Regions from separate parts of the Arthrobacter sp. Y3223151 genome, predicted to be linked through region 3. Evidence: riboswitches for the same ligand, from Rfam matches in the RefSeq annotation. Region 3 holds a riboswitch; each other region holds the start of a gene.
What was found. A riboswitch is a leader RNA that binds a small molecule or an ion and turns the genes downstream of it on or off. The one in region 3 is predicted to bind thiamine pyrophosphate.

Region 1 (7,116 bases), 360 kb from region 3:
CTGATGGTTTCGGTGGCCGGTTATGGGCTGGCCTTCATCTTCGCCATGCAGGGGGCGCCGGATCTGGCGCTGACCCAGCTGCTGGTGGAAACAGTCTCCCTGGTGGCCATCGTGCTGGCCCTTCGTTCCCTGCCGGCGCGGCTGTGGCTGCGCACACCCGGGCGTTTCAAACTGCTGCGCGCCATCATCGGAGCAGCTTTCGGCCTCACTATGATCGTGATCGCGATGACGGCGATGGCCTCACGCACGGCAGATCCGGTCTCCCTGGCCCTGCCGCAGTTGGCCTATGAGGGCGGCGGCGGCGAGAACATCGTCAACGTCATCCTGGTGGACATCCGGGCCTGGGACACGTTCGGCGAGATCTCCGTGCTGGCCCTGGCAGCTACCGGCGTGGCCAGCCTGATCTTCATCCGCAGCCGCGGGGAGAAGCGTCCGGAGCCCGTGGACGCCGTCGCCAGCGGATCGGTGGGCCGCGGCTACGAGACGGTGGCGCACTCGGACCGCGAGGCGGCGGCCCTGGCGACGGCCCGCAAGTTCGCCGTCGTCCCGCGCGACGCCTGGCTGGTGGCTGGCCGCACCCTGGCGCCGGAACGCCGCTCCATCATCTTCGAGGTGATCACCCGACTGCTCTTCCACTCGGTGATGATCTTCTCCGTCTACCTGCTGTTGACCGGCCACAACCTCCCCGGCGGCGGATTCGCCGGCGGCCTGCTGGCCGGCATCGCGCTGACCGTCCGCTATCTGGCCGGCGGACGGATCGAACTGGCCGAAGCCACGCCCATCAGCGCCGGCCTGCTGCTCGGCCTGGGGCTTGGCGCCGCGGCGCTGACCGCCGTCGTCCCGCTCTTCCTGGGCGGCCAGGTCTTCCAGAGCGCGATCCTTGAATTCAGCCTCCCGGTCTTCGGCGACCACAAGTTCGTCACGTCGACGATCTTCGACATCGGGGTTTATCTGGTGGTGGTGGGCCTGGTGCTGGACGTGCTGCGCAGCTTCGGCGCCGAAATCGACGAACGCACCGAGGAACGGACCCACGGCCGCCGCAAGTCCGCCGAACTGCAAGTACCCGCAACGATCGAGGAGGAGGTGTCCCGGTGACCGTGAACCTGACGCTGCTGCTGGTGATGGGCGTACTGTTCGCCGTGGGCGTCTACCTGATCCTCGAACGCAGCCTGACCCGGGTCATGCTCGGCCTCATGCTCATCACCAACGGCGCCAACCTGCTGCTGCTCAGCACCGGCGGACCTGCCGGCCTCGCCCCCATCTTCGGCAGCGACATCCCCGCCGACGCCTACAGTGACCCGTTGCCGCAGGCGCTGATCCTCACCTCCATCGTGATTTCCTTCGCCGTCACCGCGTTCATGCTGGCCATCATTTACCGCTCCTGGGTCCTGGGACGGCAGGACGAGGTCCAGGACGACATCGAGGACCGCCGGGTGGCCAACCAGCCCACCTTCGACGCCGAGGACGACGCGGAAATCCCGGCCGAGACCACCGAGTTCGTCCCGCCCGACGAGGCCGAGGAAACGCCAGCCACCACCAGGTCACGGATGGAGAGAAAGCAGTGAACGCCGCCACCCTCGCGCCGCTGGCAGTAGTCATGCCGCTGCTGGGTGCTGCCCTGGCGTTCGTGCTGATCCGCCACCCCAACGCGCAGCGCCGGACCGGTGCCATCACGCTCACGCTGACGCTGGCACTGGAAGCCGTGATGCTGGCCTCGGCGTGGGCCAACGGCGCGCAGGCGGTGAACCTGGGCGGCTGGCTTCCCCCCTTTGGCATCACCCTGGTGGTGGATGAACTGTCCGCCCTGATGCTGGTGGTCTCCTCGGCCGTCAGCCTGGCGGTGCTGCTCTATGCCTCCGGCCAGGGCATGACGGACGGCGACGAAGAAGGCCCGGTCTCGATCTTCCACCCGACCTACCTGATCCTGGTGGCAGGGGTTTCCAACGCGTTCCTGACCGGCGACCTGTTCAACCTGTATGTCGGCTTCGAAATGCTCCTCACGGCCAGCTACGTGCTGATGACGCTGGGCGGCACCAGCCCGCGGATCCGCGCCGGGGTGACGTACGTCGTCGTCAGCGTCATTTCCTCGGTGCTGTTCCTGGTCTCCATCGCGATGATCTACGCGGCCACCGGGACCATCAACATGGCGGACCTGGCGATCAAGCTCGGCCAGTTGGATCCGGCGACCCAGATGACGCTGCACTTGATGCTGTTGGTGGCCTTCGGCATCAAGGCGGCAGTATTCCCGCTGTCCTTCTGGCTCCCCGACTCCTATCCGACGGCGCCGGCGCCGGTCACCGCGGTGTTCGCCGGCCTGCTCACCAAGGTGGGCGTCTATGCCATGATCCGCACCGAGACCCTGCTGTTCCCCGGCGACCGGCTGAACACGTTCCTGATGATCGTGGCGGTGCTGACCATGGTGGTGGGCATCCTCGGGGCCGTGGCCCAGATCGACATCAAGCGAATGCTCTCGTTTACGCTGGTCAGCCACATCGGCTACATGGTGTTTGGCCTGGCCATGTCCTCGGTGGTGGGGCTCGGCGCGGCGGTCTACTACGTGGCGCACCACATTACGGTGCAGACCAGCCTGTTCCTGGTGGCCGGCCTGATCGAACGCCGCGGCGGAACCACGAACATGGACCGGCTGGGCGGCATGGCCAAGCTGTCGCCGCTGCTGGCCATCCTGTTCTTCGTCCCGGCCATGAACCTGGCCGGCATCCCGCCCTTCTCCGGCTTCCTGGGCAAGATCGGCCTGGTGCAGGGCGGCGTGGAACTGGGCACGCCGGTCGCCTGGGTGCTCGTGGCGGGCAGCATGGTCACGTCGCTGCTGACCCTGCTGGCCATGGCACGGGTCTGGAACCGCGTGTTCTGGCGCCGCCCCGAAGACGCCGAGCACCCGGACCCGGTCCTGGTGGCTACCAAGCCCGACGGGTCCGCGCTGCGGACCACCCGCCACGTGGAGAACGCTCCGCACGGTCGGTTCACCGGGCGGGGCATCGTTCAACTGCTGCCGCTGCCCATGGTCTGGCCGACGGTCGGGCTGGTGGCGATGGGCGTTGCCCTCACGGTGTTCGCCGGGCCCCTGTTCGAACTCAGCGACCAGGCGGCGCGCGAGATGCTGCAGCGCACCCCGTACGTCGAGGCCGTCCTGGGCGAGGGCGCCCTGCAGGAGGGGAGCCGATGAGGAAACCGCGCATCTCCATCTGGGTCGAGCTGCCGCTGCTGGCCTGGCTGGTCATCCTCTGGGGCTCCCTGTGGCAGGACTTCAGCCCGGGTAACCTGATCTTCGGCCTGCTGATCGCGCTGCTCATCGTGAACCTGTTCTACCTGCCGCCGGTCGAACTCAGCGGGCGCTTCAATCCGCTGGCCGCGGCAATCTTCGCCGCCACGTTTGTGTGGCAGGTCGCGGTCGCAAGCGTCGAAGTCCTGTGGCTGGCACTGACCCGCGGCCCGACCCTGCGCAACGCGGTGGTGGCGGTCCGGCTGCGAAGCCACTCGGACCTGCTGGTGACTGCCACCGGGCATGCCATTTCGCTGATCCCCGGCAGCTTTGTGGTGGACGTGGACCGCTCGACGTCCACGCTTTACCTGCACGTGCTCGACGTTGACACCGAGGAGGCCGCCGAGGGTTTTCGCGCCCAAGTGCGGCGGATCGAGGCCGGCCTGATCCGGACGATGGGCACGAAGGAAGAACTGGCGATGGTCAAGGCCGAAGGTACCGGCAGAGGAGGTGCAGTGTGAACGGGGACGTCATTCCGGTTGCGCAAATCGTCGTGAGCGCAGTGCTGGCCGTGGCCGCTGTACTGTCGCTGATCCGGCTGGCCCGCGGGCCGTCGCTGCTGGACCGGCTGCTGGCCATAGACGTGCTGCTGGCGATCGTCTGCGCCGGACTCATCGTGGACATGGCCGCCGGCGGCCACATGAACAACCTGACGCTGGTTGTCGTCATCAGCGTTGTCGGCTTCATCGGCTCGGTCGCCGTGGCTCGTTTCGTGACGGACGGGCGGCCTCGTGAACACTGACTTGATCCTCGACATCGCGACCGCCGTCTGCCTGATCGCCGGCGCGGGGATGTCCCTGGCCGCGGCCATCGGCCTGCTGCGGTTTCCCGACCTGCTCTCGCGGATGCACGCCGCCACGAAGCCGCAGGTCTTCGGCCTGCTGCTGCTGCTGACGGGACTGGGATTGCAGCTGCGCAGCTGGGCGGCGGTGCCCATACTCCTCATAGCCTGGCTGTTCCAGTTGCTGACCGTGCCGGTTTCGGCCCACATGGTGGGCCGGGCCGGCTACCGCACCAAACACCTGCGCAAGGAAATCCTCAGCGTGGACGACCTCGACGCGGTGGTGGAGGCGGCGGCGGAGGAAGATTCCGCGGCGTCATCCGATGACGCCACGCCGGCCGGTGCCGACACAGGCGGCCGTGCTGCCGCCGGCAGCCGTGCTGTCACCGGCGGCCAGGACGCCGGGAAGCCGGGGGAACGGCGAACCGCGGGGGCGGCGGCCGCTCCGGGGCGGACCGACCAGGACGACGCCGGGCCCGCGGACGCTCCGTAACCTGCCGGCCAAGGGGACCGGGCCGCGGGCGGGCGCCGGCGGCCGGGACCAAAACGCGATGGGGGACGGGCCCGCGGCCCGTCCCCCATCGGAATCCTCAAGGGACCGCTTAGACCATTTCCCGGGTCTTGTCGTAGCGGATGACCGCCTTGGCGGTGGCGCGCTTGGTCAGCACCTGGATCACCCGCGCCACGGTGCCGGACACCACGGCGAAGGCCACCGCCGCCCGCAGGCTGTTCTCCAGGTCATCGTCGCTCTTGGGCGCATCTTTTCCGGTGACCATCTTCCAGACAAGCCCCAGCAGCTGGCTGGCTGCCAGGCCCGCGCCGATACTCACCAGTGTGCCCAAGAGCCTCAACACAACGCTCATGCCCGCTCCCTTCCGGGGCCGCAGCCCCGTCTCAACTGCTGTTCCGGTTCCCAGCCTACTGCCCGGCACCCGCCGGGGCCGTAAGCCCTCGTGCATTTTCCCGGGGTCTGCGCCCGAATGCCCGCCGCTGCGGGCGAGTGTAGACTGGTACGTGCTGCCAGACAGCATCTAGTGACGACAGGGGAGCGTCCGACCGGCCGGTGCACACCGGAGACCGGGAGGGACGCTGAGAGTGCGGATAGACCGCAGACCCTCGAACCTGCTCCGGTTAGTACCGGCGAAGGGAGTCGAGTTCTCGGGGCGCGCCGCGTGGCCGCCCTCCCCTCCTGCAACCAGGAGGATTCCATGAGTACCGTTTCGAATGTACCCGTCACGCCCACCCCTGCCCGGAAGCAGCGTTACGGCTGGCGGGTGGTGGACATCGTCGTTGCCTCGGTGGTCGCCGTGGCCGTCGGCGTCATCTTCTGGGCCTGGTCGGCGGGCTGGCCGCTGATCGAGGGCCTGACCATAGCTTTCCCGCCTTCCGCCGGGCTGTACACCGGCGGCTGGCTGATGGCGGGCGTGCTGGGCGGGCTGATCATCCGCAAGCCCGGCGCCGCCATCTACTGCGAGATGCTGGCGGCGGTTGTCTCCGCGCTGCTGGGCACGAGCTTCGGCATGACCGTCCTGGTCTCCGGCCTGATCCAGGGCCTGGGCGCCGAGGTCGTCTTCCTGCTCTTTCTGTACCGCAGGTTTAATCTCGGCGTGGCGCTGCTGGCCGGCCTGGGCGCAGGCCTGGCGCTGTCGATCAGCGAGAACATCCTCTACAACATGCTGTGGGCCGCCGAATGGCAGATCGCCTACGTGGGCTTCGCGGCCGTGTCCGGCGTGGTGATTGCCGGGCTGCTGCCGTGGCTGGCGGTCAGGGGCCTGGCGAAGACGGGTGCGCTGTCCTCCTTCGCCGCGGGACGCACGGCAGACGCCTGAGCCGTTTGATGGGAGCGCAGAGTACGACGGCGGCGCCCCGCCCGGTGCCCGTCCTCGCCGAGGGGTGGGGCTGGCGGCATGCCGGCCGCAAGGATCGGGCGGTGCACGCGGCCAGTTTCAGCATCGCCCCGGGCGAACGGGTCCTGCTGCTGGGCGCCTCCGGGGCCGGCAAGTCCACGCTGCTGCACGCCATGGCCGGCGTCCTCGGCGACGAGGGCGAAGGCGAGGAGACCGGCCGGCTGAGCGTGGCGGGGGTGCGTCCCTCCGAGGCCCGCGGCCGGGCCGGCCTCGTGCTGCAGGATCCGGAAAGCCAGCTGGTGCTGGCCCGGGTCGGCGACGAGGTGGCCTTCGGGGCGGAGAACCTCTCGCTGCCGCGCGGGCAGATCTGGGACCGGGTCCGTGAATCCCTGGCCGATGTCGGCCTGGCCGTCCCGCTGGACCATCCCACGTCGGCGCTGTCCGGCGGCCAAAAGCAGCGGCTGGCGCTGGCCTCGGTCCTGGCCATGCGGCCGGGGCTGCTGCTGCTGGATGAGCCGACCGCAAACCTGGACCCCGCCGGGGTGCGGGAAGTACGGGACGCCGTGGCCCGGGTGCTGGACCGCACCGGCGCCACCTTGGTGGTGGTCGAGCACCGGGTGGCGGTCTGGGCGGACGTCGTGGACCGCGTGATCGTGCTCGCGGCCGGCGGCGGCGTGCTGGCCGACGGGCCGCCGGACCAGGTGCTCGCCGAAGGCGCCACCCGTGCCCGGCTGATCGAGGCCGGCGTCTGGGTTCCCGGTCATACCCCGCGGCTGGAGCTGCCCGCGGCACCGGCCCCGGGCGGCCCGTTGCTGCGGGCGGCGGCATTGGACGTGTCGCGGAACCGGAAAGCCGCGCCGGTGCTGCGCGGGGTGGACCTGGACCTGTTGGCCGGGCAGGCGCTCAGCGTCACCGGCGCGAACGGTGCCGGCAAATCCACCCTGGCCCTCACCCTGGCCGGCCTGCAGGCACCCGCGGGAGGGGATCTCTCGGCGACGCCGGCGTTGCAGCGCGGGGCCGGCTTGTCCCCTGCCAAGTGGAAGTCCGCGCAGTTGGTGACCCGGATCGGCAGCGTTTTCCAGGAACCGGAACACCAGTTCCTCACCGGCACGGTTCTCGACGAACTGGAATTCGGCCCGCGCCGCGTGGCCAAACTGCCCGAGGCAGGCGTCCGGCAGCGGGTGGACACGATCGCCGAGCGGCTCCGG
Region 2 (7,116 bases), 350 kb from region 3:
GCTCATGCCCGGCTGCCGATCTGCGGGTGCGCGGCACCGGCGCGGGTAACGCCGCCGGTAACGGCGGCATCGAGCCGGTCGAGGACGCGCCGGATCTCGTCCGCGGAGGCGAACTCGGCCAGCAGCCAGTCGATCAGCGGTGGTAGCCGCAGGCCGGCGCGGTGCAGGACGGCGGGGTCGCGCAGGATGTCGAAGACGGGGCCGTCGGCAATCACCTTTCGGTCCGCGATCACGATGGCCCGGTCGGCCAGCGTGGCGACGGTCCGCAGGTCATGGCTGGAGAAGAGGATGCCGCGGCCAGCGGCGGCGGCATCCCGGAAGGCTGCCACCGTGGCGATGGTGTCCCGCCGGTCGAGGCCGAACGTGGGTTCATCGGCCAGGAGCGCGGGCCGCTCGTGGGCCAGCATGGCCGCCACGCTCAGGCGGCGCTTCTCGCCGCCCGACAACCGGAAGGGGCTCTGGTCCGCCACATGGGTGAGCCGGTGCCGCGCCAGGAGACGCCCGAACCGTTCGGCGGGGGCGTCGGGAAGGCCGTGCCGGACTTCGTCCCGGACGGTGTGCGCCACGAACTGGTGCTCGGGATTCTGGAACACCATCCCCGGACGTTCCCCGCCGACGGTTCCGGCCGCCGGCGGAAGGAGCCGGGCCAAGGTGAGCAGCAAGGAGGTTTTGCCGGCCCCGTTCGCTCCCAGCAGGGCCGCGATTTCGCCGCGCCTCAACCGGAGCGTCACATCCTTAAGAATCGCAGCCTCCGGCGGGACATCGCCTGCATTCCGGCGCTTCTTCCGCCCGGGCATCGTCCGCGAGACGGACAGGCTCTCGGCGGCCAGCACCGTCTCGCCGGTCGCGGGCACCGCGGCAGCGGGCACCGCGGCCTCCCCCTCGGGGACAGGCGGGGTTACGTCCTCGGGGTCCGGCGCCGCCAGCTGCCGCAGGTCCGAACAGACGTCGGGCGCGCCGAGGCCGCCGGGCCGGCCGGTGACGGCCAGCAATTCCGTCTCCAGCGGCAGCCAGCATCCGGCCGTGTTCAGCTGGACGGCATGGGTCCCCAGCACGTCGGCGGTCGCGCCGTCGGCCAGGACCTGGCCCGCGTCGCCCAGGACGACCGCCCGGCGCGGCAGGCCGGCTATGCCGGCCACGCCGGCGTAGTCGTCCAGCCGGTGTTCGACCAGCACCACTGCCGGCCCGTAGGCGGCCGTGGCAGCGCTGACGGCGTCCCGCACCGCGGCCAGGCCTGCCGGGTCCAGCATGGAGGTGGGTTCGTCGAGCAGCAGCAGGTCCGGTTCGGCGATGAGGCTCGCGGCCAGCGCCACCCGCTGGCCTTCTCCGCCGGACAGCTGGGCTGTCGGGCGGCCGCGCAGGCCGGCGGCACCAACGGAGGCCAGCGCGGCGTCGATCCGTGCGGATATCTCCTCCGGAGGCACCGCGCGGTTCTCCAGCGGCAGCGCCAGCTCCTGTTCGACGTCGGGAAGGCAGACTCCGGAGGAGGGATCCTGGGCCAGCACGCCGACGTGCCGGGAAAGCTCGGCGACCGAGGAATCGGTGGTGGCCACGCCGTTCACCGACACCGTGCCGGCCAGGGTGGCGACCACCGAGTGCGGGACCACCCCCGTGACCGCCTGCAGCAGCGTGGACTTACCCGACCCGGAAGCCCCGAACACGATCAGGTGTTCCCCGAACCCAAGCCGCAGCGTGATGTTGCGCAGCACGGCCGTGTCCCGCCGGGGGAAGCCTACGGATACGTCATCGAGCTCCAGGACCGGGTCAGCGGTGCGCATCGGTTGTGCCCAGCCGGGCGCGGCCAATCGCAAAGTTATCCACCACGCCGGTCTTCGCCAGCCCGTCGACGATGATCTTGCCCAGCAGCCCGCCCACAATTACACCGGAGATCAGGTGGATGACCAGGCGGGTCCAGAACAAGTCCTGGCCGTACCAGCCGGACCGGAAGGCCGAATAGAAGAAGACCAGACCGGCGCCGAACAGCCCGGACAGGGCGTAGGTAAGCCAGCCGTAGGAACGGTAGCGGGTGGCCGCGAACGGGATCTCGCTGCCAATGCCCTGAATGGCGGCCGCGATGAAGAGCAGCGGACCGACGGCGGAGCCCAGGAACACCACCTCTATCACCGAGGCCAAAACCTCGGCCAGGACGCCGGCGAAGGGACGTTGGACGATGGCGATGGCGATCGGAGCCACCAGCAGCCAGCTTCCGGCCAGGAAGTGCTGCGACAGGTCTCCGGCCGGGCCCATCAGCAGGGACAGGGCAGTCCAGGCCTGGACGAAGACCCAGTAGAGGAAACCGAAGACGACGCCCAGGACAACCAGGAGGACGAGGTCCTTCAGGGTCCAGGCACCGCGCGGGAGGGCATGCTGCTGCGAAGTCGATGATGGCATGACTGGTCCTTCCGCTTCAGGAGGCGCTGGGGCTGTTGATGGAGAGCGTGGCGTGGGTCGTCACGTGCTGGACGGACCGGCCCACCAGGATCCAGCCGGCGGCAATGGTCTGCAGCACCTGGGCGACGTCGCCGTCCAAGCGGGTGACGAAATGCTCCGCCTGCACCACGACGCCCGTGGACTTGGCGTAGTCGATGGCGGCGTAGATATCGCGCATGTGGTCCGCCGAGGCGCCGCCGGTACCGCCGTCGGCCAGGGGGTAAAGCGCCCAGTCGGCGGCGGCCTCGATTCCCGTGGGTTCCAGTTCCGGGATCTCGGAGTACAGGGCCGCGCCGCCCTCGGGTATCTCGCAGCTGACCCCGCCCGGGCAGCCCCGGGACAGGAGCACGGAGGCCGAGACATGCGCCCCGGTGCGTCCCGCCGCGGCAATGACCTGGCTCAGGTAGCGCAGCACATCCTGCTCGGCGCCGGTCAGGTAGGTGCTCACCTTGCCGGTCTGCACGTCGAGGCCGGTGGAGTCGGCCTGGCCCAGTGCCGCCAGGATGACGTCGGCGTAGTTGTCGGCCATGACCGCCAGGGTCAATCTCGCGCCCACGCCGAACTCGCGGGGAGTGGCGGTGAACTTGTCGCTGCCGACGGCAGCAATGGGGGTGTTCGTCGCTGTGACGATCGAGTCTGATGTTCGCATGTCGCGCCCTTAGGTTTGTTAAACGGGGCACGGGTAGTAAAGAGTCAACGTCCCTGCGCTGGCATGATCCAGATCAGGTTCGACGGTCGAAACTTGAGAAGTTTCCTCTCAGCCCGGCTCACCGGACTCCCGTGTTGCCCACGAGTCTAACCCATCGGGCGCGGTAGTGGCGAAAGGTTTCAACGGCTTGAAAGGGGCTGTGAAGGCGGGGATGCGGCGGGGGCGCGGACATCACTGCCCGCGCCCCCGCCGTCGTCATCCAGCGGTAACGGCCCGACACCGAACCGGACGCACCGCCGTCGTCATCCAGCGGTAACGGCCCGACGCCGAACCGATCGCCCCGCCGTCGTCATCCAGCGGTGACGGCCCGACGCCGAACCGGACGCACCGCCGTCATTGGTCCTGCTATTCGTTGATCAGGTCCCGCACCACGATGGTCTGGTCGCGGTCGGGGCCAACGCCGATGGCGGAGAACCGGGTGCCGGAGAGCTTTTCGAGCGCCAGCACGTAGTTGCGGGCGTTCTCGGGCAGGTCTTCCAGGGTTCTGGCGCCGGTGATGTCCTCGGTCCAGCCCTCGAAGTACTCGAAGATCGGCTTGGCGTGGTGGAACTCGGTCTGGGTCATCGGCATTTCGTCGTGCCGGATGCCGTCCACGTCGTAGGCGACGCAGACCGGGATCTGTTCGATGCCGGTGAGGACGTCCAGCTTGGTCACGAAGTAGTCGGTGAAGCCGTTGACCCGGGCGGCGTGGCGGGCCAGCACGGCGTCGTACCAGCCGCAGCGCCGCGGCCGGCCGGTGTTCACGCCGAACTCCCCGCCCTTCTTCTGCAGGTACTCGCCCATGTCATCGAACAGCTCGGTGGGGAACGGCCCGGCGCCCACGCGGGTGGTGTATGCCTTGATGATGCCCACCACACGGTTGATCCGGGTGGGGCCGATGCCCGAGCCCACGGACGCGCCGCCGGCGGTCGGGTTGGAGGAGGTCACGAACGGGTAGGTGCCGTGGTCCACGTCCAGGAACGTTGCCTGTCCGCCCTCCATCAGTACGACCTTGCCCTCGTCCAGCGCCTTGTTCAGCACGTAGGTGGAGTCGATGACCATCGGGCGCAGCCGCTCGGCGAAGGAGAGGAAGTACTCCACGACCTCCTCGACGTGCACGTCCCGGCGGTTGTAGACCTTGACCAGCAGTTCGTTCTTCTGCCGCAGCGAGCCTTCGACCTTCTGCCGCAGGATCGATTCGTCGAACACGTCCTGCACGCGGATGCCCAGCCGGGCCACCTTGTCCATGTAGGCGGGGCCGATGCCCCGGCCCGTGGTGCCGATCGCGCGCTTGCCCAGGAAGCGTTCGGTCACCTTGTCCATGGTCTGGTGGAACGGGGCCACCAGGTGGGCGTTGGCCGAGACGCGCAGCCGCGAGGTGTCCGCGCCGCGGGCCTCGAGCCCGTCGATCTCCTCGAAGAGGGCCTCCAGGTTGACCACGCAGCCGTTGCCGATGATCGGAGTGGCGTTGGGGGACAGGATGCCGGCCGGCAACAGCTTCAGCTCGTACTTCTCCCCGCCGACGACGACGGTGTGCCCGGCGTTGTTGCCGCCGTTCGGCTTAACCACGTAATCCACGCGGCCGCCGAGCAGGTCGGTAGCCTTGCCTTTTCCTTCGTCGCCCCACTGGGCTCCGACGATCACAATTGCTGGCATGGGATCCTCCCCCATTCGATGCGGCGGAAGCCCCGGACAGACTGCACATCAAGGAGCCGCTGCCGCGCATGAGAACGCCCCTCACTCCGGATGGAGTATTTGGGGCTCTTACCCGCCAAGTTTAGCGGATGGGCCACAATCGACCGGAATCCGCGGGGCCGGATGCGGTTTCGGGGCGGAAACCGGTGCGCGGTGGCGGGCCATGCGGCTCCCGGGAGCGGCCCGTCGCTCGACGTCGAGCCCAGCCGAAACCGGGACGCCAGATTCGAGTGGCGGGAAGATGCAGCGAAACCGGCCGTTTGGCTGCATCTTCTCACCACTCGATCAGGCGAAGGCTCTCGTGCCCGGCTACGGCAGCGCTTCAACGGATACGCAACGCCCCACAGCACGACGGCGGAGGGCGGCTTGCTCTGGCCTGCACCGCCGGGGCCGGGTAGCCTGCGGGACATGGCCGCCTCTCAACCGATGGCACGGATCGGCATTTCCGGCTGGCGATACCCGCGGTGGCGCGGCACGTTCTACCCGAAGGGCCTGCCCCAGCGCCGCGAGCTGGAATATGCCTCCGGCCGCCTGAATTCAGTCGAAATCAACGGCACCTTCTATTCGCTGCAGCGCCCCTCCAGCTTCCGGCAGTGGCACGCCGAGACGCCTTCGGACTTCGTGTTCGCGGTCAAGGGCGGGCGGTACATCACCCACATGAAGGGCCTGAAGGACGTCCGGGACGCCTTGGCGAATTTCTACGCATCGGGGGTCCTGGGCCTGGGCGAAAAGCTCGGACCGTTCCTGTGGCAGCTGCCCGAACGCGCCAACTACGACGCCGAGGTGATGGAGAAGTTCCTGGTCCAACTGCCGCGCAGCACGCACGCTGCCGCCGCCTTGGCCGCCGGGCACACCGAACTGATGAAGGACAGGACCTGGATCCCCGACGGCGGCGCCGACCGGCCGCTGCGCCACGCCCTCGAGATCCGCAGCACCACGTTCATCAACGAGGAGTTCTACGACCAACTGCGCCGGCACAACACGGCCCTGGTGCTGGCCGACAGCGCCGGAAAGTGGCCGATGTTGGACGAGATCACGGCCGACTTCGCCTACGTCCGGCTGCACGGAAAGGACGAACTCTACGTCAGCGGTTACCGGGACGAAGACCTGGACCGGCTGGCCTCGACGGTCGGCGGATGGCTGGACGGCTCGGGCTGCCCCGACGGCGCGGGCAGGGATGCCTACGTGTACTTCGACAACGACGTCAAGGTCCACGCACCGTTCAACGCGATCGGGCTGGCCGAACGGCTCGGCATTCCAGCGGGCCGATGACCCGGCTGCTGGCAGAACAGCTGGCAGAATGGCCGGGCATTCCAGCCGGCCAGTGACCCGGCGGCTGGAAGAACGGCCGGCCGGACGGCTCGGCATTCCAGCCGGCCCGTGACGGGGCTGCGCCACCGCAGCCAGACCTAGAGCGCACCGCCCGAGGCCTCAAGATAACAGGTGCCGCAGAGCGATTCGTACCAGACGTCCTCGCCGTCGATGGCGACCTGCTCGCCGTCGAACACAATTTCCCCGCCCACGCGGCGCGTGTTAAAGACTGCCTTGCGGCCGCAGCGGCAGATGGTCTTCAGCTCCTCGAGGGAGTGCGAGATTTCCAGCAGCCTCCGGGCACCCGGGAAGGCCTGAGTGCGGAAGTCGGTGCGGATGCCATAGGCCAGCACCGGAACGTTGTCCATCACCGCGATGCGGAACAGGTCGTCGATCTGTTCCGGTTCCAGGAACTGTGCCTCGTCCACCAGCAGGCAGGCCACCGGCTGCACGTCCACATGTTCCAGGAGGGCTTCGGGGTCCTCGCCGGCGGCCACCCGGCCGAAGTGTTCGCGCACGGATTCGCCCGGGCGGATCAGGAAGTCCACGTCCCGGGCCATGCCCAGCCGGGAGACGATCTTGCTGTCCCCCTTGGTGTCCATCTGCGGCTTGGCCAGCAGCACGCGCTGCCCGCGCTCCTCATAGTTGAAGGCTACTTGGAGCAGTCCGGTGGATTTGCCGGAGTTCATCGCCCCGTAGCGGAAGTAGAGCTTGGCCAACACAGTCCTTTCAAGCGGTCCCAGCAGTCGATTCTACTGAGCCGGAAGCCGGGTGGGCGGCAGGAGTGTCGGCGCGCGGCTCCCGCGAAGGACACCACCGGGATCACGGTGCCGCTTCCGCAAATTGCTTGAAGCTGGCCAGTTGGCCAGAGTCGGCCTCCGCGATCGCCCGGCGGATCTGTTCTGCCATGGCGGCCAGTTCCTCGCTCACCACGACGTCGGCGGTCAGCGTCAGCCGGGTCGCCCCGGCCTCGCCGTCCAGTTCATAGCGGT
Region 3 (7,116 bases):
AGTTGCTCAGGCCCGGGGAGTTGTCCCCAAGGATGCCGACGATCATCAGCACACCGGCGATCAGGAAGAGCACCACCGCGGCGACCTTGATCAGCGAGAGCCAGAACTCCGACTCCCCGAAGGACTTGGCGGAGAGAGCGTTGAGCCCGGTCAAGACGAGCAGGAAGATCCCGGCCCACACCCAGCCCGGGACTCCCGGGAACCAGAAGTCCATGATGATTCCGGCGGCGACCAGCTCGGCGGCCACCGTGATGGCCCAGTTGAACCAGTAGTTCCAGCCGATCGCGAACCCGAAGGACGGCGAGACAAAGCGGGTCGCAAAGGTCTGGAAGGAACCGGCCACCGGAATCTTGGCCGACATTTCCCCCAGCGACTGCATCAGCAGGAACACCATCAGTCCGACCAACGCATAGGCGGCCAAGGCTCCGCCGGGACCCGCCTGGGAAATCGTGCCGCCCGAGGCCACGAACAGCCCCGTGCCGATCGCACCGCCGATGGCGATCATCTGCAGGTGCCGGCTGCTCAGCCCGCGCTTGAGTTCGTTGCCGGCCTCGCCGGAGGTGCGGCCCGCCCCTGTCCCTGGCAAGGATCCGCGTCGTGTTTCTGCAGCGGGTGTGGGCGCGACATCACTGTCGTCTGTATGCGTGGGGGAGCTGAGTCCCATTGTGCCTCCGGAAGGTAGCAGCGGTGGTTCAGCTTTCCGGGCGGGCCCGCCGGAAAGGACGGTGATCAAGCTAACACGCGCAGAAAATGAGTCATCAAGCAGGGCGGATGTTGCTGACAAGAACTTCAAAATCTTACGAGTAGCGGCGTCCCCGCACGAAAAGCAGCAGAGTTGCTAACCCAGCCGCGCTTTTGGGTAGATGTCTCTTGGGCATCTGGTACGGGGCCGTGCTGGGGTGCCCGGTGGCTGACATGCAGGTTCAGCGGTGTCCCTGGAAGGCCTGCCATGTCAGCTCGGCCAGGGCGGCCTGGCCGGCGGGGCCGGGGTGGAAGTAGTCCAGGGTGCTGATCTCGTCGGCGGAGAACTTGTAGGCGTACACGGCGCCCCGGTCCCAGTGACAGTTCCCGTACCGTGCACACGTCTCCGCGAGGATCTCATTGAAGGCCCGCTCGCGGGCAACCACTTCCTGCCGCTGGTCCTCGGTGACCGCTGCGCCGAGCATGGACGGGCAGGTTCCGGCGGCCGCCCAGACGCGACTGGCCTCCTGATCGGTGCGCAGAACGGACCACAGGCGATGAAGGTCGGGAATGCTGCTGACGTAAATGCGGGCCTGCGGCAGCCCGCGGTGCAGCGCCTCGAGGGCAGCCGCGACGTGCCTGGCGAAATCGGCGGTGGACGTCATCGCTGATGCCGACGAGGCACACAGGTCGTTGGCCCCGATGAGCAGGGTGATGTAGTCCGCCTTCTGGGCCACGGCCATGGACGCCTGTCCAGGAAGATCTGCCGCCTTGGCGCCGCTTGCCGAGTCGTTGAAGTTGTTGTTGTTGATCTGGGGGTGCAGCGCCGCCAGCCGCTCGTAGTGGCTGCGGATGTCGTCGGACCGCCCGTCGCCGGTTGACCAGGACTTGGCCGGGTAGTTGCCGGGCCGGCAGCAGGCGTTTGCGGCCTGGGTAATTGAATCTCCGAGTCCCGCAATAGCGCTTGGATACGATCGCGGGGCGACGGATCCAGGCACAGCAAGCAGCGCCAACAGCATCAGCGGCAGGATCAGGAACCGGACGGTGCTGCCCACGGAACCTTCTCCATGTCGACGACTCTAATCACCGACAGCAACTGTCGCCATAGCCCGAGGACGATACGTGAACCCTCCCGAGCGTCATGGATGCCCGGCAGGAGCGGCACCAAGCAGCAGGTGGCGCGTGTCTTGGTCCGGGGAGCGTCCGGTCGACGTAGGCTCGAGTCATGGATGGCGAAGTGACCGAGTTGGAAGGGCAAACCACCATCAATGAACTGCTGGACGAGCCGGTCGGCGTTTCACACATCCAGATGACCCTGCCGATCTATGTCCAGCTCCGGGCGGGCGAGTTCCGCCGTCTTTCCTGAACGCTCCGGCGCAGGTTCACCCCTCTGCCCGGCGGCCGCGCCGGCGATGCTTTTCCGAAGCGCCTCGCTACACTGACGGCATCGACGGTGATCGGGGGACGGGCGCGGTGAAGCGGAAGCGGCGGCAGGGAAGCCGGGGCCGGAGGCTTGGGCCGGTGATGGCGGCAGTGCTGACGGCGGGCACCCTGGCGGCCTGCGGGCAGCTGCCGGGAGATCCGGGGGAACCAGCACGGCCCGAGGCCGAGTTGGTTGACGCCGTCGATTGCACAACAGCACAGCACATGGTCGAACCAAGGAATCCGTCCGTACCTCCGCCGCCGGCGGTCGGCGGCGTGCCCGAAGCCTTCGCGCCGGTCGACGTCATCCGCTGTGATGCCCTGGCGATGGCAACCGTCGAGGACGAGGACGGCCTGTGGTCGGCGGTCACGGAAGAGCGGCTCACCGGAAACATTGACGCGCTGCTCACTGCGCTGGCGCAGCCCAGCGACGGACCCAGGGCGAACCTGGTCTGCACCGCCGACATGGAAATGGTCCCCGATCTGTGGTTGGTGGATGCGGCCGGCAAGGCCATGCGGGCCGCCTGGCCGACGGATTCCTGCGGCAAGACGAAACCCGGGGTCCGCGAGGTCCTGGCGGGCATGACCGTGATCGAGTCCACCCGGCACCGGCTGGAACTGATCCAGCCGAGGGCGGCACTGGATGCCGGTTGCCCCGCCGAGTGGGGCTTCAAGGCGATGCCGGGAGTGACTGAGCTGGCGCCGTTCGAGCAGCCGGGAGCGGAGCAGCCGCGCGGCAGCGGCGAGGGCGTGCCGGGTTCCCCCGGCCTTTTGCCACGCGCCGGCGAGGTCGACGCCTTGAGGATCTGCCAGTACCGGACGGCGCCGGTGCCGGCCGCAGAGGATGAACTGCCCGCCGACGCGCAGCCGGACCTGAATTTTGGCGTCATCCAGATCGTGTCGGGGATTTTTTCCAAGGGCGGGAGCCTGGAGGGCACGGCAAAGGACGCCCTCCTGAACGCGGCCGCACAGGATAGGGATGCTGGCGAATGCGCCGACGACGCAACGGAGTTTGCGGTGCTCTGGCCGCTCGCCGAGGGGCAGGGCGCCGGTGCTCCGCTGACGGTGGAACTCGACGGTTGCCGGCGGCTCTTCGCTCCCGACGGCGCCGGCCGGACGTTGCCGGACGAGGCGCGCACCGCCGTCGTCATGGCTTTGGAAAAGTGAGGGGAGCCCGATGATGACGGACAAAGTCGCCCTGGTAACCGGAGCGTCCTCCGGGATCGGGGAACACACCTGCCGGGAACTGGCACGCGGCGGCTTCACCGTCTACGCGGCCGCGCGCCGCGTGGAGAGGATGCGCCCGCTGGAAGAGCACGGGGTGCGCGTCCTCGAGATGGACCTGGCCGACGACGCGTCGATGGTGCGCGGGGTGGAGCACATCCTGTCGGAGCAGGGACGGCTGGACGTTCTGGTCAACAACGCCGGGTACGCCTCCTACGGCGCCATCGAGAACGTGCCGCTGGAGGACGCCCGGCAGCAGTTCGACGTGAACCTGTTCGGGCTGGGCCGGCTCATCCAACTGGCGGCCCCGGCCATGCGGGCCCAGGGCAGCGGGCGGATCATCAACGTCTCCTCGATCGGCGGTGTGTTCTACGAACCCCTCGGCGGCTGGTACCACGCGGCGAAATTCGCGGTCGAGGGTTTGTCGGACTGCCTCCGAGTGGAGCTGAAGCCCTTCGGCATCGACGTGGTGATCGTCGAGCCCGGGCCGATCCTGACCGAGTGGGACGCCATCGCGGTGGAGAGCCTGCAGCTGAGTTCCGAAGGCACGGCCTACGCACCGCAGGCAGAGAGCGTGGCGCGGGCGATTGCCGGGGCGTACACGGAACGCACGGGAACGCGGCCGGACGTTGTGGGCCGCCGCATCGCCCGGGTGGCGGCCGCTCGGCGCACGCGCAGCCGGTACCCGGTCGGCAGGGGCGCGCGGACGATCATGGGCGCTCGCCGGCTCCTGCCCGACCGGGTCTTCGACGCCGTGCTGGCCAGGATCTACCAGCGCTGAGCCGGAGCGGTAGGGCTGCTAAGACGCGACGGAGCGGCTGCCTGCCGGGGAAGCTCCCAGGTGATCGCGCAGGGTGTGTCCCGAATAGGCGGTCCGGAACCGGCCCCGGGCCTGCAGTTTCGGCACCACGCCGTTGACGAAGTCTTCGAGTGAGGACGGGTAGAGGGCCGACATGATCACGAAACCGTCAGCCGCCTCAGAGTCGTAGAGTTCGCACAAGTAGTCGGCGATGTCCGACGGATCGCCCACGGGCTGGGGTTTCAGCTGGTTCATGGCCTGCGCCAGCGCCAGCTCGCGGACGGTCATGGATTCCCGGCGGGCTGCGGCCAGGAGCATTTGTTCAAAGCCCTCGCTGCCCGTGGCCCCGCGATGGGCCAGCAGCAACTCCTCGGCGCTGCCGTCCGGCGTCAGGTCCTCCCGGGCCGCGTGGAGGAGCCGGCCCAATTTCGTCAGGACGTCCTCCTCGTCGAGTGCCGCCTGCAGGCCCCGCACGGCTTGGCGGGCGGCGGCCGGCGTGGCGCCGGTGATCGGCTGGACCGCCGGGAGGACGGCCAGCTGATCCGGATTCCGTCCGGCGGCCGCAGCGCGGGCCCGCAGTTCGGTCCGCACCGCGCGCATGGCGTCCGGGGTGTCGGCGACGGCGAATACGACCTCGGCCCAGCGGGCCGCGAACTCCATGCCGCGCGGGGAGGACCCGGCCTGCATGAGCACCGGCCTTCCCTGCGGGCTGCGCGGCAGGGTGATCGGACCGCGGCTCAGCGGACGGTCGTCGCCGTTGCGCCGGGGCCGTTCGGGTATCCGGTGGACACGCTCCGGATCCGCAAACCGGCGACCCGGCCCGTCCAGTGTCAGCGCCCCGGGTTCCCAGCTTTCCCACAGGTCCACCACGGCCTGGACGACGTCGTCGGCCCGGTCGTAACGCTCGGATTTGGGCGGGATGGCGGCCAGGCCGAAGTTGGCGGCCTCGGCGTCGGTGGTGGACGTGACGATGTTCCAGGCGACCCGGCCGCCGGAGAGGTGATCCAGCGAGAGCAGCTTCCGGGCGATCGTGTAGGCAGGGGTGAAGGTCGTGGAGATGGTGGCGGCCAGGCCCAGGTGGCGGGTCGCCCCGGCAACCAGTGACAGGGTGACCAAGGGGTCGAGATAGATGGCGCCCTTGCCGCCGGTGACCAGCGTGGTGGCGTAGTCGCCCGCGTTGTCCTCCGGGACGGCCAGCGCGTCGGGCAGGAACAGCATGTCGAAGCAGCCTCGTTCCAGCGTCCGGCCCAGATCGAGGTAAAACTCTGCGCTCAGCCAGTCCCGCCGGGAGAGCGGATGCCGCCAGTTCTCCGAATACTGGCTGGTCGGCGGGTTGACCATCGCCACCAGGTGCATGCCGCCGGATGTCTGCATTGTCGCGCCCTTCTGTTGAGTGAACAGGGCACGGGTGTGAGGGTTGCTCCCTGCGCTGGCATGATCCAGATCAGGTTCAACGGTCGAAACTTGAGAAGCTTCCTCTCAGCCCGGTTCACCGGACTCCCGTGTACAAGCCAGCAGCCTACCGGCAGCCGCACCGGGCGGCGAAAGGCCGCAGGCACGACGGCGTCATACTCCCGGGCGCCGCGTGGACAGCGGGCGGACAGCCGGACCGACCCGCCGCCCGGTGTGCGGGGAGGCCGGCCGTTACTGCCGTGCGGGGAGCATGCTGCCGGTCTCCACGAAGCGCTGGTGCCAGGACAAGGCCTCGCCGAGCAAGTGCGGGGTGTGCTTGCCGAAGCTGTCCCGGCAGGCCCGGTCGAAGTAGTCCTGGAGCATGGGCCGGTAGTCCGGATGCGCGCAGGTCTCGATGATCTTGCGCGCCCGCTGCTTCGGCGCGAGCCCGCGCAGGTCGGCCAGACCCTGCTCGGTGATCACGATCATCGTGTCGTGCTCGGTGTGGTCGACGTGGCTGGCCATCGGCACGATGCTGGAGACCTTCCCGCCCTTGGCCATGCTGGGGGACATGAACACGGACAGGTAGCTGTTTCGGGCGAAGTCGCCGGAGCCGCCGATGCCGTTCATGACCTTGGTGCCGGCCACGTGGGTGGAGTTGATGTTGCCGTATATGTCCGCCTCGATCATGCCGTTGAGCGAGATGCAGCCCAGCCGGCGGACCAGCTCGGGGTGATTGGAAATCTCCTGGGTGCGCAGGATAATGCGCTCGCGGTAGTAGTCGACGTTTGCGTTGAACTCCTCCAGGCCCGTGCGGCTGAGCGAGAAGGAGGTGGCGGAGGCCATGCGCAGCACGCCCTCCTTGAGCAGCTGCAGCATGCCGTCTTGGATGACTTCGGTGTAGGCGGTCAGGCCGCGGTAGCCGCCGGCCGCCAGACCTTCCAGCACCGCGTTGGGGATATTGCCGACGCCGGACTGCAGCGGGAGCAGCTGCTCGGTCAACCGCCCGCGCCGGACCTCGTGGTCCAGGAACTCCAGCAGGTGGCCGGCGATCTGCTGCGACGCGTCGTCGGGCGGGTTGAAGGGGGAGTTCCGGTCGGGCGCGTCGGTGTGCACGACGGCCACGATCTTGTCCGGATCCACCTGCAGGTAGGGTTCGCCGATCCGGTCGTCGGGATGCTCGAGCGGGATGGGCCGGCGTTCCGGCGGCAGGGCGGTGCCGTAGTAGACGTCGTGCATGCCCTCGAGACCCACCGGCTGGGCGTTGTTGATCTCCACGATGACCTGGCTGGCCTGCCGGAGCCAGGTCATGTTGTTGCCCACGGAGGTGGACGGGATGAGCCGTCCGTCCTCGAGGATGCCCACCGCCTCGACCACGGCCAGGTCCACGTCGCCGAAAAACCCGAACCAGGTGTGCTGGGCGACGTGGCTGAGGTGCATGTCGATGTAGTCCAGCTCGCCGGCATTGATCCGTTCGCGCAGCGCCGGGTCCGACTGGTAGGGCAGGCGCAGCTGCATCCCGTCGACCTTGGCGAGGGCGCCGTCGAGCTCAGGGGCCGTCGAAGCGCCGGTGAGTACGCGGATCTTGAACTGCTCCC

Region 1: linked by a shared signal. The riboswitch ahead of AC5RUP_RS00120 (ECF transporter S component) and the one ahead of AC5RUP_RS01915 (NtaA/DmoA family FMN-dependent monooxygenase) in region 3 are both predicted to bind thiamine pyrophosphate.
Region 2: linked by a shared signal. The riboswitch ahead of AC5RUP_RS03575 (YkoF family thiamine/hydroxymethylpyrimidine-binding protein) and the one ahead of AC5RUP_RS01915 (NtaA/DmoA family FMN-dependent monooxygenase) in region 3 are both predicted to bind thiamine pyrophosphate.

The regions. Positions count from the first base shown of each region.
Region 1 covers NZ_JBNHGI010000001.1:24,279-31,394, reverse strand. Annotated here, with positions in the region: gene AC5RUP_RS00155 (Na+/H+ antiporter subunit A) at 1-1,095, shown strand, start outside; gene AC5RUP_RS00150 (Na(+)/H(+) antiporter subunit C) at 1,092-1,565, shown strand; gene AC5RUP_RS00145 (Na+/H+ antiporter subunit D) at 1,562-3,184, shown strand; gene AC5RUP_RS00140 (Na+/H+ antiporter subunit E) at 3,181-3,741, shown strand; gene AC5RUP_RS00135 (MrpF/PhaF family protein) at 3,738-4,022, shown strand; gene mnhG (monovalent cation/H(+) antiporter subunit G) at 4,012-4,554, shown strand; gene AC5RUP_RS00125 (DUF4235 domain-containing protein) at 4,664-4,924, opposite strand; TPP riboswitch at 5,094-5,227, shown strand; gene AC5RUP_RS00120 (ECF transporter S component) at 5,270-5,890, shown strand; gene AC5RUP_RS00115 (ABC transporter ATP-binding protein) at 5,899-7,116, shown strand, end outside.
Region 2 covers NZ_JBNHGI010000001.1:732,736-739,851, reverse strand. Annotated here, with positions in the region: gene AC5RUP_RS03590 (energy-coupling factor transporter transmembrane component T family protein) at 1-6, opposite strand, end outside; gene AC5RUP_RS03585 (ABC transporter ATP-binding protein) at 3-1,778, opposite strand; gene AC5RUP_RS03580 (ECF transporter S component) at 1,765-2,391, opposite strand; gene AC5RUP_RS03575 (YkoF family thiamine/hydroxymethylpyrimidine-binding protein) at 2,408-3,079, opposite strand; TPP riboswitch at 3,112-3,222, opposite strand; gene AC5RUP_RS03570 (adenylosuccinate synthase) at 3,485-4,774, opposite strand; gene AC5RUP_RS03565 (DUF72 domain-containing protein) at 5,222-6,085, shown strand; gene AC5RUP_RS03560 (thymidine kinase) at 6,223-6,843, opposite strand; gene AC5RUP_RS03555 (SRPBCC family protein) at 6,947-7,116, opposite strand, start outside.
Region 3 covers NZ_JBNHGI010000001.1:384,473-391,588, reverse strand. Annotated here, with positions in the region: gene AC5RUP_RS01940 (amino acid permease) at 1-664, opposite strand, end outside; gene AC5RUP_RS01935 (SGNH/GDSL hydrolase family protein) at 924-1,736, opposite strand; gene AC5RUP_RS01930 (hypothetical protein) at 1,907-2,047, shown strand; gene AC5RUP_RS01925 (hypothetical protein) at 2,203-3,270, shown strand; gene AC5RUP_RS01920 (oxidoreductase) at 3,284-4,108, shown strand; gene AC5RUP_RS01915 (NtaA/DmoA family FMN-dependent monooxygenase) at 4,127-5,500, opposite strand; TPP riboswitch at 5,531-5,640, opposite strand; gene scpC (succinyl-CoA:acetate CoA-transferase ScpC) at 5,771-7,116, opposite strand, start outside.